3 regions of the Pseudomonas fluorescens genome follow, and region 3 is predicted to be linked to each of the others. Evidence: predicted binding sites of a transcription regulator. Region 3 holds the regulator's gene; each other region holds the start of a gene.
What was found. Region 3 encodes sigma-54, which starts transcription at its own class of promoters, with help from an activator protein. Its sites were predicted from a motif close to ANTGGCATNNANNTTGCTNT; they were not measured.
Positions count from the first base shown of each region.

Region 1: a site for sigma-54 is predicted at 1,584-1,603, ahead of E4T63_RS09245 (CmpA/NrtA family ABC transporter substrate-binding protein). Genes of this name have one in related genera too.
Region 2: a site for sigma-54 is predicted at 2,120-2,139, ahead of glnA (glutamate--ammonia ligase). Genes of this name have one in related genera too.

Region 1 covers NZ_CP038438.1:2,022,867-2,026,126, forward strand. Annotated here, with positions in the region: gene E4T63_RS09240 (ANTAR domain-containing response regulator) at 1-241, opposite strand, end outside; gene E4T63_RS09245 (CmpA/NrtA family ABC transporter substrate-binding protein) at 257-1,468, opposite strand; gene E4T63_RS09250 (quinone-dependent dihydroorotate dehydrogenase) at 1,692-2,711, shown strand; gene rmf (ribosome modulation factor) at 2,998-3,213, opposite strand.
Region 2 covers NZ_CP038438.1:385,905-389,164, forward strand. Annotated here, with positions in the region: gene E4T63_RS01770 (DUF4124 domain-containing protein) at 1-333, opposite strand, end outside; gene glnA (glutamate--ammonia ligase) at 619-2,025, opposite strand; gene thiI (tRNA uracil 4-sulfurtransferase ThiI) at 2,354-3,260, shown strand, end outside.
Region 3 covers NZ_CP038438.1:995,287-998,546, forward strand. Annotated here, with positions in the region: gene ptsN (PTS IIA-like nitrogen regulatory protein PtsN) at 1-38, opposite strand, end outside; gene hpf (ribosome hibernation-promoting factor, HPF/YfiA family) at 51-359, opposite strand; gene E4T63_RS04410 (RNA polymerase factor sigma-54) at 433-1,926, opposite strand; gene lptB (LPS export ABC transporter ATP-binding protein) at 2,113-2,838, opposite strand; gene lptA (lipopolysaccharide transport periplasmic protein LptA) at 2,838-3,260, opposite strand, start outside.

The DNA.
Region 1 (3,260 bases), 1.0 Mb from region 3:
CGGTGAACATCACGATCGGCCGGGGCTGGTCGCGGCTGACCAGCACCACTTGCTCCATGACATCGCGGCTCGGTGACTCGGTATCGATCAGGATCACGTCCGGGCGCACTGTTTCGACGCGGGCCGGCAGGTCGATGGTCAGACCGGACTCATCGATGACCTCGAAACCGGCCTCGGTCAGCGCGGCCTTCAGGCGCCCGACTTTTTTCGCGGTGTCGTTGATCAGCAGAATGCGCAGCATGTTGGCGGTCTCCTGTCAGCGGCGGGCGAGAAGGGCAGCGCTGTCGCTCAGAGCGTGCAGCTTGAAACTGCGGGCGTAACCAGCCGGATCGCTGCCGTCCCAGACTTTGCCATCGAGCAACTGGCTGCTGCGCATCTCCTTGCCCCAGGCCGCTACACCGACGGCGGTGGCCGCTTCGCGATAGATATCCAATTGCTGAACCTGGCGGGCCACTGCGAGGTAGTCGGGATCCTCGCGCAACAGGCCCCAGCGGCGGAATTGGGTCATGAACCACATGCCGTCGGACAGGTACGGCAGATTCACCTCGCCGTTGCCGTGAAAGCGCAAGGCGTGCGGGTCCTGCCAGCGATTGCCGAGGCCATCGGCGTAATCACCGAGAAAACGCGGCTCGATGCAGGACAGCGGAGCGTTGAGATACTCCGGGGCGCTCAGCAACTGCGCGGTGCTGCGACGGTTTTCCGGGTTTTGCTCGATGAAACGGCTGGCCTCGAGGATCGCCATCACCAGCGCCCGTGCGGTGTTGGGATAATGCTCGACGAACGCGCGGGTGCAACCGAGGACTTTTTCCGGGTGGTCAGGCCAGATGCTCTGGCTGGTAGCGAGGGTGAACCCCAGATCCTGCTGCACGGCGGCGGCCGCCCACGGTTCACCGACGCAGAAGCCATCGATGCGCCCGGCTTGCAGGTGAGCGACCATTTGCGGCGGCGGCACCACCACGCTGTCGACGTCCTGCAACGGATGAATGCCCTGACTCGCCAGCCAGTAATACAGCCACATCGCATGGGTGCCGGTGGGAAAGGTCTGGGCGAAGGTCAGTTTTGCGCGGGTTTGGTGCGCGTGCCGATCCAGCGCTTCAGGACTGGTCACGCCCAGTTGCTGCAAACCGTGAGACAGGTTGAGGCTCTGGCCGTTCTGGTTCAGGCCCATCAGCACCGCCATGTCGCTCGGCGCCACGCCACCGATGCCCAGGTGCACCGCGTAAATCAGCCCGTACAGGCTGTGGGCCACATCCAGTTCGCCGCTGACCAGTTTGTCGCGCAAGGTCGCCCAGGACGCCTGGCGCTTGAGGTTGATCGTCAGGCCGTAGGGCTGGGCAAAGCCCTGTGTTGCGGCCACGACCACCGAGGCGCAATCGCTCAGGGCCATGAAACCGAGGTTGATCGCGCTTTTTTCCGGGGCATCACTGCCGTTGACCCAGGCCAACGGCCCGACGGACGAATCACTCATATAAAGCCACCCTCAAAAAAAACGCCGTCCCAGGCTTTGCCCAGGCAAAACCTCCGAACGACGCCATTGTCCGTGCCCCCACGCCGCCATTGGCCTTTGGGCTGATACCCCTGAAAGTGCAAGGCATATGCCAGTCAGGCTGATTTACCTGTGTGCCTCGCGCCGGGGGACGTTGCCCGGCTATAATCGCCGCCTCTTTTCGCCGCCCGAGTCATCGCCGCCCATGTACACCCTGGCCCGTCAGCTGTTGTTCAAACTTTCCCCGGAAACCTCCCACGATCTGTCGCTGGATCTGATCGGCGCGGGTGGGCGTTTGGGCCTCAACGGCATGCTGTGCAAGAAGCCGGCGAATGTGCCGGTGACGGTCATGGGCCTGGACTTCCCGAACCCGGTGGGTCTGGCGGCCGGTCTGGACAAGAACGGCGCGGCCATCGACGGTTTCTCGCAACTGGGTTTCGGTTTTGTCGAAATCGGCACCGTGACCCCGCGTCCGCAGCCGGGCAACCCGAAACCACGAATCTTCCGTCTGCCGGAAGCCGAGGCGATCATCAATCGCATGGGCTTCAACAACCTCGGTGTGGATAACCTGCTGGCGCGGGTCGCTGCAGCCAAATACAAGGGCGTGCTGGGGATCAACATCGGCAAGAACTTCGACACCCCGGTCGAGCGCGCGGTGGATGACTACCTGATCTGCCTGGACAAGGTGTATGCCCACGCCAGCTATGTCACGGTCAACGTCAGCTCGCCGAACACCCCGGGCCTGCGCAGTCTGCAGTTCGGTGATTCGCTCAAGCAGTTGCTGGCGGATCTGGCCACGCGCCGCGCCGAACTGGCCCTGCGCCACGGCAAGCACGTACCGCTGGCGATCAAGATCGCTCCGGACATGACCGACGAAGAAACGGCGCAGGTGGCTCAGGCACTGATCGAAACCGGAATGGACGCAGTGATCGCCACCAACACCACCCTGAGTCGCGTTGGCGTCGAAGGCATGGAGCATGGTGACGAGGCGGGTGGTCTGTCCGGCGCTCCGGTGCGTGACAAGAGTACGCATACCGTGAAGGTGTTGGCGGCTGAGCTGGGTGGTCGGTTGCCGATCATCGCGGCGGGTGGCATCACTGAGGGCAAGCATGCGGCGCAGAAGATCACCGCGGGTGCGAGCCTGGTGCAGATTTACTCGGGCTTCATCTATAAGGGCCCGGCGCTGATTCGTGAATCGGTAGACGCGATCGCCGCGCTGCGCTGAGGTTTTCTGAGGGCTCTGTGGCGAGGGGATTTATCCCCGATCGGCTGCGCAGCAGTCGTAAAATTTGCTTCCGCCGTTCGCCTGGCACACTTGGGTGGATGGATTCGGGGCCGCTTCGCAGCCCATCGGGGATGAATCCCCTCGCCACAGGGATCTGTATCGTCCGGGGCGGGCATAAAAAAGGGCTCCTCGAAGGAGCCCCTGGGCCGTAGCCCGCCGTCCGGGAAGGACGTGCATGGTAAGTCGCTAAAAATTCAGATTGTCGTGTTGCAATAAGTGCCCTGTGTCAGCCGACGGCGTGAAGTTCGTTGAGTCTGTGGATTCCCGCAGTGCCGGTCATACCGTCCCAGTTGTCGCCGCGTCCTTCTCGCCAGCCGTTGATCCAGGCTTGGCGTACCGACGGTAGAGTAAATGGGCAAAGCTCGCGGGATTTGCCACCAACGCCATATTGATATCCGCGCAAAAATGCTCTTTCCAACGGATCACGCTTAAGTCTTCTCATAGGGTGTTTCCCTCACTTGTTGACTGTTTTCGTCGCGTTGACCTCAA
Region 2 (3,260 bases), 610 kb from region 3:
GTGCGGCGCCTGCAGGCGCGGCTTGATCAGCACGTTGACAGTGAAGGTGCCGTTGTTGGCGCGCAGCGCTTCTTCGCTGGGCAGGCCGGTCAGCTCCAGCACCTCGTAGGCACTGCGTGCCGCGGGGCGTGTGTCGGTGCTTGAAGGCGCTGGCGCGCTCGGTGCCTGTGGCTCGACGCGGTTGAGTGGCGGCAACTCGACCGGCTGCGCCTGAACACCGTCCGGCGAGTGATCGCTGTAAACCGTGTTGCCATTGGCATCGGTGTACTTGTAGATCTGCGCGGCGGCGGGCAGGGCGATCAGCAGCAGGATGTAGAGAAAGGTGCGACCCATGAAATCGACCGGGAAAGAAAGCGATGGGGTGCAGCATAGGCCAGGTGCGGCGGTTGGCCCAACCCGGGACATATCCGGAGATCATTCAGACGCCAAAAATCCGTGTGGGAGTGGGCTTGCTCGCGAATGCGGTCGGTCGTTGAAGGTGATGGTGGCTGACACGACGCCTTCGCGAGCAAGCCCGCTCCCACAGGGGTTTTGAGTAGTTTCATAAATCGTGGGCAATAAAAAGGCCTCCCGAAGGAGGCCTCTTATTGTCACGCCGCATAGCGCGGCGCTACCGGATCAGCAGCTGTAGTACAGCTCATATTCCAGTGGGTGTACGAAGGTACGGACCTTGATTTCTTCTTCGGATTTCAGCGCGATGTAAGCGTCGATGAAGTCGTCGGAGAACACGCCGCCCTTGGTCAGGAACGCACGGCCCTTGTCCAGCTCTTCCAGGGCTTCTTTCAGGCTGCCGCAAACTTGTGGGATCTCTTTCGCCTCTTCAGGCGGCAGGTCGTACAGGTTTTTGTCAGCGGCATCGCCTGGGTGGATCTTGTTCTGGATACCGTCCAGACCGGCCATCAGCAGTGCTGCGAAAGCCAGGTACGGGTTGGCAGCCGGATCCGGGAAGCGTGCTTCGATACGACGGCCGCGTGGGCTGTTGACGTAAGGAATACGGATCGAGGCGGAACGGTTGCGGGCCGAGTAGGCCAGCATTACCGGCGCTTCGAAACCTGGCACCAGACGCTTGTAGGAGTTGGTAGCCGGGTTGGTGAAGCCGTTCAGGGCCTTACCGTGCTTGATGATACCGCCGATGAAGTACAGGGCGGTTTCGGACAGGCCGGCATAGCCTTCGCCAGCGAAGGTGTTCTTGCCGTCTTTGGCGATGGACATGTGTACGTGCATGCCCGAGCCGTTGTCGCCGTACAGTGGCTTCGGCATGAAGGTCGCAGTGCGGCCGTAAGCGTCGGCAACGTTGTGGACAACGTATTTCAGAGTCTGAACTTCGTCAGCTTTCTTCACCAGGGTGTTGAACTTGACACCGATTTCGTTCTGACCGGCAGTCGCCACTTCGTGGTGGTGAACTTCAACGGTCTGGCCCATCTCTTCCAGTGCGTTGCACATGGCAGTACGGATTTCGTGGTCGTGGTCGAACGGCGGAACCGGGAAGTAGCCGCCTTTGATGCCAGGACGGTGGCCTTTGTTGCCGCCTTCGATGTCCTGGTCGGACATCCACGAGCCTTGTTCGGAGTAGATCTTGAACATCGAGCCGGAGATGTCGGACTTGAACTTCACTTCGTCGAAGATGAAGAATTCTGGCTCGGGACCGGCGAAGACGGTGTCACCGATACCGGTGGTCTTCAGGTATTCCTCGGCGCGGTGAGCGATGGCGCGCGGGTCGCGATCGTAACCTTGCATGGTCGACGGTTCGATGATGTCGCAAACCAGGATCAGGGTTGCGTCTTCGGTGAACGGATCGAGAACGGCAGTATCGTCGTCCGGCAGCAGGATCATGTCGGAGGCTTCGATGCCTTTCCAGCCAGCGATGGAGGAACCGTCGAACATCTTGCCGACTTCGAAGAAGTCGTCTTCCAGCGCATCGCGAGCCGGCATGGTCACGTGGTGCTGAGTGCCTTTGGTGTCCGTGAAGCGCAGATCAATCCACTTGACGTCATGATCTTTGATGAGTTGAACCGACTTCGACATAGTGTCCTCCGGGTGGCTTAGGGCTTGGTAGTGGATGCCCTTAATAGGGGTGATGCCGGCGCAGATACTCTGCCAAGGCAACCTGCCTCACAAGGGAGCAAATTGCATGCCAGTGCCCCAGCATGGGTTTTTTGCCCCAATTTCACGCTTTGAGCGCTGCAAAGCGCCATAAAGGTGAAAATCTCGCCCCTTAATGTAGCGCCTTAAATCAGAAATGACCTGTTTTGGTGCAAGTGAAACCTTCTGCATATTAACTGGTTAAACCTTGAGCAATTTCCGCTATAATCCGCGCCCCCCTTTTTCGGCTGGCCCTGCGCGCGCTGTTTTCATGAAACTAATCGTAAAAGTCTTCCCCGAGATCACCATCAAAAGCCGCCCTGTCCGGATGCGTTTCATCCGCCAGCTGGCCAAGAACATCCGCGCCGTGCTCCGCGATCTGGACCCGGCCGTGGTGGTGAACGGTGTGTGGGACAATCTCGAGCTGGAAACCCGCGTTACCGACCCCAAAGCCTTGAAAGAGATGGGCGAGCGCCTCACTTGTACTCCCGGCGTCGCGCACTTTCTGCAGATCGACGAATACCCGCTGGGCGACTTCGATGACATCACCGAGAAGTGCAAACAGCACTACGGCGATGTACTGGCCGGGAAGATTTTCTCGGTGCGCTGCAAGCGTGCCGGCAAGCATCCGTTCAGCTCGATGGACGTCGAAAAATACGTTGGCAGCAAGCTGCGTCGTGAGTGCGGTGCGGCCGGAATCGACCTCAAAGACCCGGAAATCGAAGTTCGCATCGAAGTTCGCGACCAACGGTTGTTTGTCATCCACAGCCAGCACAACGGCATCGGCGGTTACCCGCTCGGCGCCCTGGAGCAGACGCTGGTACTGATGTCCGGCGGCTTTGACTCGACGGTTGCCGCGTACCAGATCATGCGCCGCGGCCTGATGGCGCATTTCTGCTTCTTCAATCTGGGCGGTCGTGCCCACGAATTGGGCGTGATGGAAGTCGCGCATTTCATCTGGAAGAAGTACGGCAGCTCGCAACGCGTGCTATTTGTCAGTGTTCCGTTCGAAGAAGTGTTGGGCGAAATTCTCGGCAAAGTCGATAACAGTCATATGGGCGTCGTATTGAAGCGTATGATGTTGCGCGCATCGTCGGCCATCGCCGACCGGCTGCACATCGACGCGCTGGTCACCGGCGAAGCGATCTCCCAGGTATCGAGCCAGACGCTGCCGAACC
Region 3 (3,260 bases):
GAACGGCCGGGGGTCAGGATACTTTCAAGTCGGATCATGGGTTGGGAGTGTTAACGACCTGTCGCGCCCTGAAGGAGGCTCTGGGTCTTTTCCTTATGCTTTTTGAGTTGGCGATCCAGCTTGTCGGTCAGTGAGTCGATCGCAGCGTACATGTCGGTATCTTCTGCGTTGGCGACCACTTCGCTGCCGGGTATATGCAAGGTGGCTTCGATTTTCTGCTTGAGCTTTTCGACGCACATCGTGACTTGCACGTTGGTGATCTTGTCGAAATGGCGCTCCAATCGTTCGAGTTTCTCGTTGATGTAGGTGCGCAGAGGTTCGGTCACTTCCAGTTGGTGTCCACTGATGTTGACTTGCATACAGCTTCTCCTTCGTTGCCAGTGCATAAAGCGGCAGGCCGAAGAGCCTGCCACTGGAACGCTGTAACGTGGCTTACATCAACCGCTTGCGTTCGCTCGAAGGCGCGATCCCGAGGGATTCGCGGTACTTGGCGACGGTGCGGCGAGCCACCTGAATGCCTTGTGCCTCCAGTAAACCAGCGATCTTGCTGTCACTCAACGGCTTTTTCTGATTTTCCGCCGCAACCAGTTTTTTGATGATCGCGCGGATCGCCGTCGACGAGCATTCACCGCCTTCGGAGGTGCTGACGTGGCTGGAGAAAAAGTATTTCAGTTCATAAATACCGCGCGGGGTATGCATGAATTTCTGCGTGGTGACCCGGGAAATCGTCGATTCGTGCATGCCGACCGCCTCGGCGATGTCATGCAGGACCAACGGCTTCATGGCTTCATCGCCATACTCCAGGAAGCCGCGCTGATGCTCGACGATCTGGGTGGCCACCTTCATCAGGGTTTCGTTGCGGCTTTGCAGGCTCTTGATGAACCAGCGTGCCTCTTGCAACTGGTTGCGCATGAAGGTGTTGTCGGCGCTGGTGTCGGCGCGACGGACGAAACCGGCGTACTGCGCGTTAACCCGCAGACGGGGCACTGACTCCTGATTCAGCTCGACCAGCCAGCGTTCGTTATCCTTGCGCACAATGACGTCGGGCACCACGTACTCGGCTTCGGTCGATTCGATCTGCGAGCCCGGACGCGGATTGAGGCTTTGCACCAGTTCGATGACCTGACGCAACTCGTCTTCCTTGAGCTTCATACGCCGCATCAACTGGCTGTAGTCGCGACTGCCGAGCAGATCGATGTAATCGCTGACCAGACGTTTGGCTTCGTTGAGCCACGGGGTCTTGGCCGGGAGCTGACGCAGTTGCAGCAGCAGGCATTCGCCGAGGTTGCGCGCGCCGATACCGGCCGGTTCGAACTGCTGAATGCGGTGCAGAACGGCTTCGATCTCGTCCAGCTCGATGTCGAGCTCCGGATCAAAGGCGTCGAGAATTTCTTCGAGGGTTTCGTCCAGGTAGCCCTGATTGTTGATGCAATCGATCAGGGTCACGGCGATCAGGCGGTCGGTGTCGGACATCGGCGCCAGGTTCAATTGCCACAGCAGATGGCTTTGCAGGCTTTCGCCGGCGGACGTGCGGGTGGTGAAGTCCCACTCGTCGTCATCGCTGCTGGGCAGGCTGCTGGCGCTGGTCTGGTAGACGTCTTCCCAGGCGGTATCAACGGGCAGTTCGTTAGGAATGCGCTCGTTCCATTCGCCATCTTCCAGATTGTCCACCGTCGGGGCGGCTTCCTGATAGGACGGTTCCTGAATGTCGGTGTTGGGTTTTTGTTCGGCGTTGTCGGCCAAAGGATCGGTATTGTCGAAGTCGTCGCCTTCTTCCTGGCGTTCGAGCATCGGATTGGATTCCAGGGCCTCCTGGATTTCCTGTTGCAGGTCCAGGGTCGACAATTGGAGCAGGCGGATGGCCTGTTGCAGCTGCGGTGTCATCGTCAGCTGCTGGCCCATTCTCAAGACTAGCGATGGTTTCATGGCAGGGGCTTAACACCTTATTCGCCGGCGCGCATGCGCCATCCACTACAGGGCGCCGGAGCGCCAAACTTAAGCAAATTATATGCCTGAAACTGTCGTGTTTGCCTAGAGCGCTGTAACAATAAAAGCGTATAAAAGCCTGCTTCATCGATACAGCACCCGGAGGCTGGCCAAGTGCCTTGGTGCTTACAGGCGGAACTCGTGGCCCAGATACACTTCCTTCACCAGATCGTTGGCAAGGATGGTCGCCGCATCGCCTTCGGCGATCAGTTGACCGTCGTTGACGATGTAGGCGGTTTCGCAGATATCCAGGGTCTCACGCACGTTGTGGTCGGTGATAAGAACACCGATGCCCTTGGCCTTGAGGTGATGGATGATCTGCTTGATGTCGCCGACCGAAATCGGGTCGACACCGGCGAACGGCTCGTCGAGCAGGATGAATTTCGGTGCGGTCGCCAGGGCGCGGGCGATTTCCACCCGGCGGCGTTCACCACCGGACAGGCTCATGCCGAGGTTGTCGCGGATGTGGCTGATGTGGAATTCCTGCAGCAGGCTTTCCAGTTCCTTGCGACGACCGGCCTTGTCGAGTTCCGTGCGGGTTTCGAGGATGGCCATGATGTTATCTGCCACCGACAGTTTGCGGAAGATCGACGCTTCTTGCGGCAGATAGCCGATACCGGCCTTGGCGCGGCCGTGCATCGGCTGATGGCTGACGTCCAGATCATCGATCAGCACGCGACCCTGATCGGCCTGCACAAGGCCGACGATCATGTAGAAACAGGTGGTCTTGCCGGCACCGTTCGGGCCGAGCAGGCCAACGATCTGGCCGCTGTCGATCGACAGGCTGACGTCGCGCACAACCTGGCGGCTTTTATAGGCCTTGGCCAGGTGTTGAGCTTTCAGAGTTGCCATTACTGGGTTTTCTCGTCGGTTTTCTTCTTCGGCTGGATCACCATGTCGATACGCGGACGCGCTTCGGTGACTTTGCTGCCGGTAGCGCGACCGGCACTGGCCAGTTTCTTCACCGTGTCATAGACGATTTTCTCGCCCTGAGTGGTGTTGTTGTCCTTGTCGACAACCTTGGCCTTGTCGATCAGCACGACGCGGTTTTGCGCGGCGTGGTACTGAATCGTCACGCCCCAGCCCTGAACAGGCTTGGCGTCACCCTGGGTTTGCAGTTGCTCGAAGTAGGCAAGGTTGCCCACCGAGGTCACCACGTCGATATCGCCGGTCGGAGTACGGGTGATGGTCACCGTATTGCCCTTAACGATCATTGAGCCCTGGGTGATGATCACATCACCTTTATAGGTGGCGATGCCGTTCTTGTCGTCCAG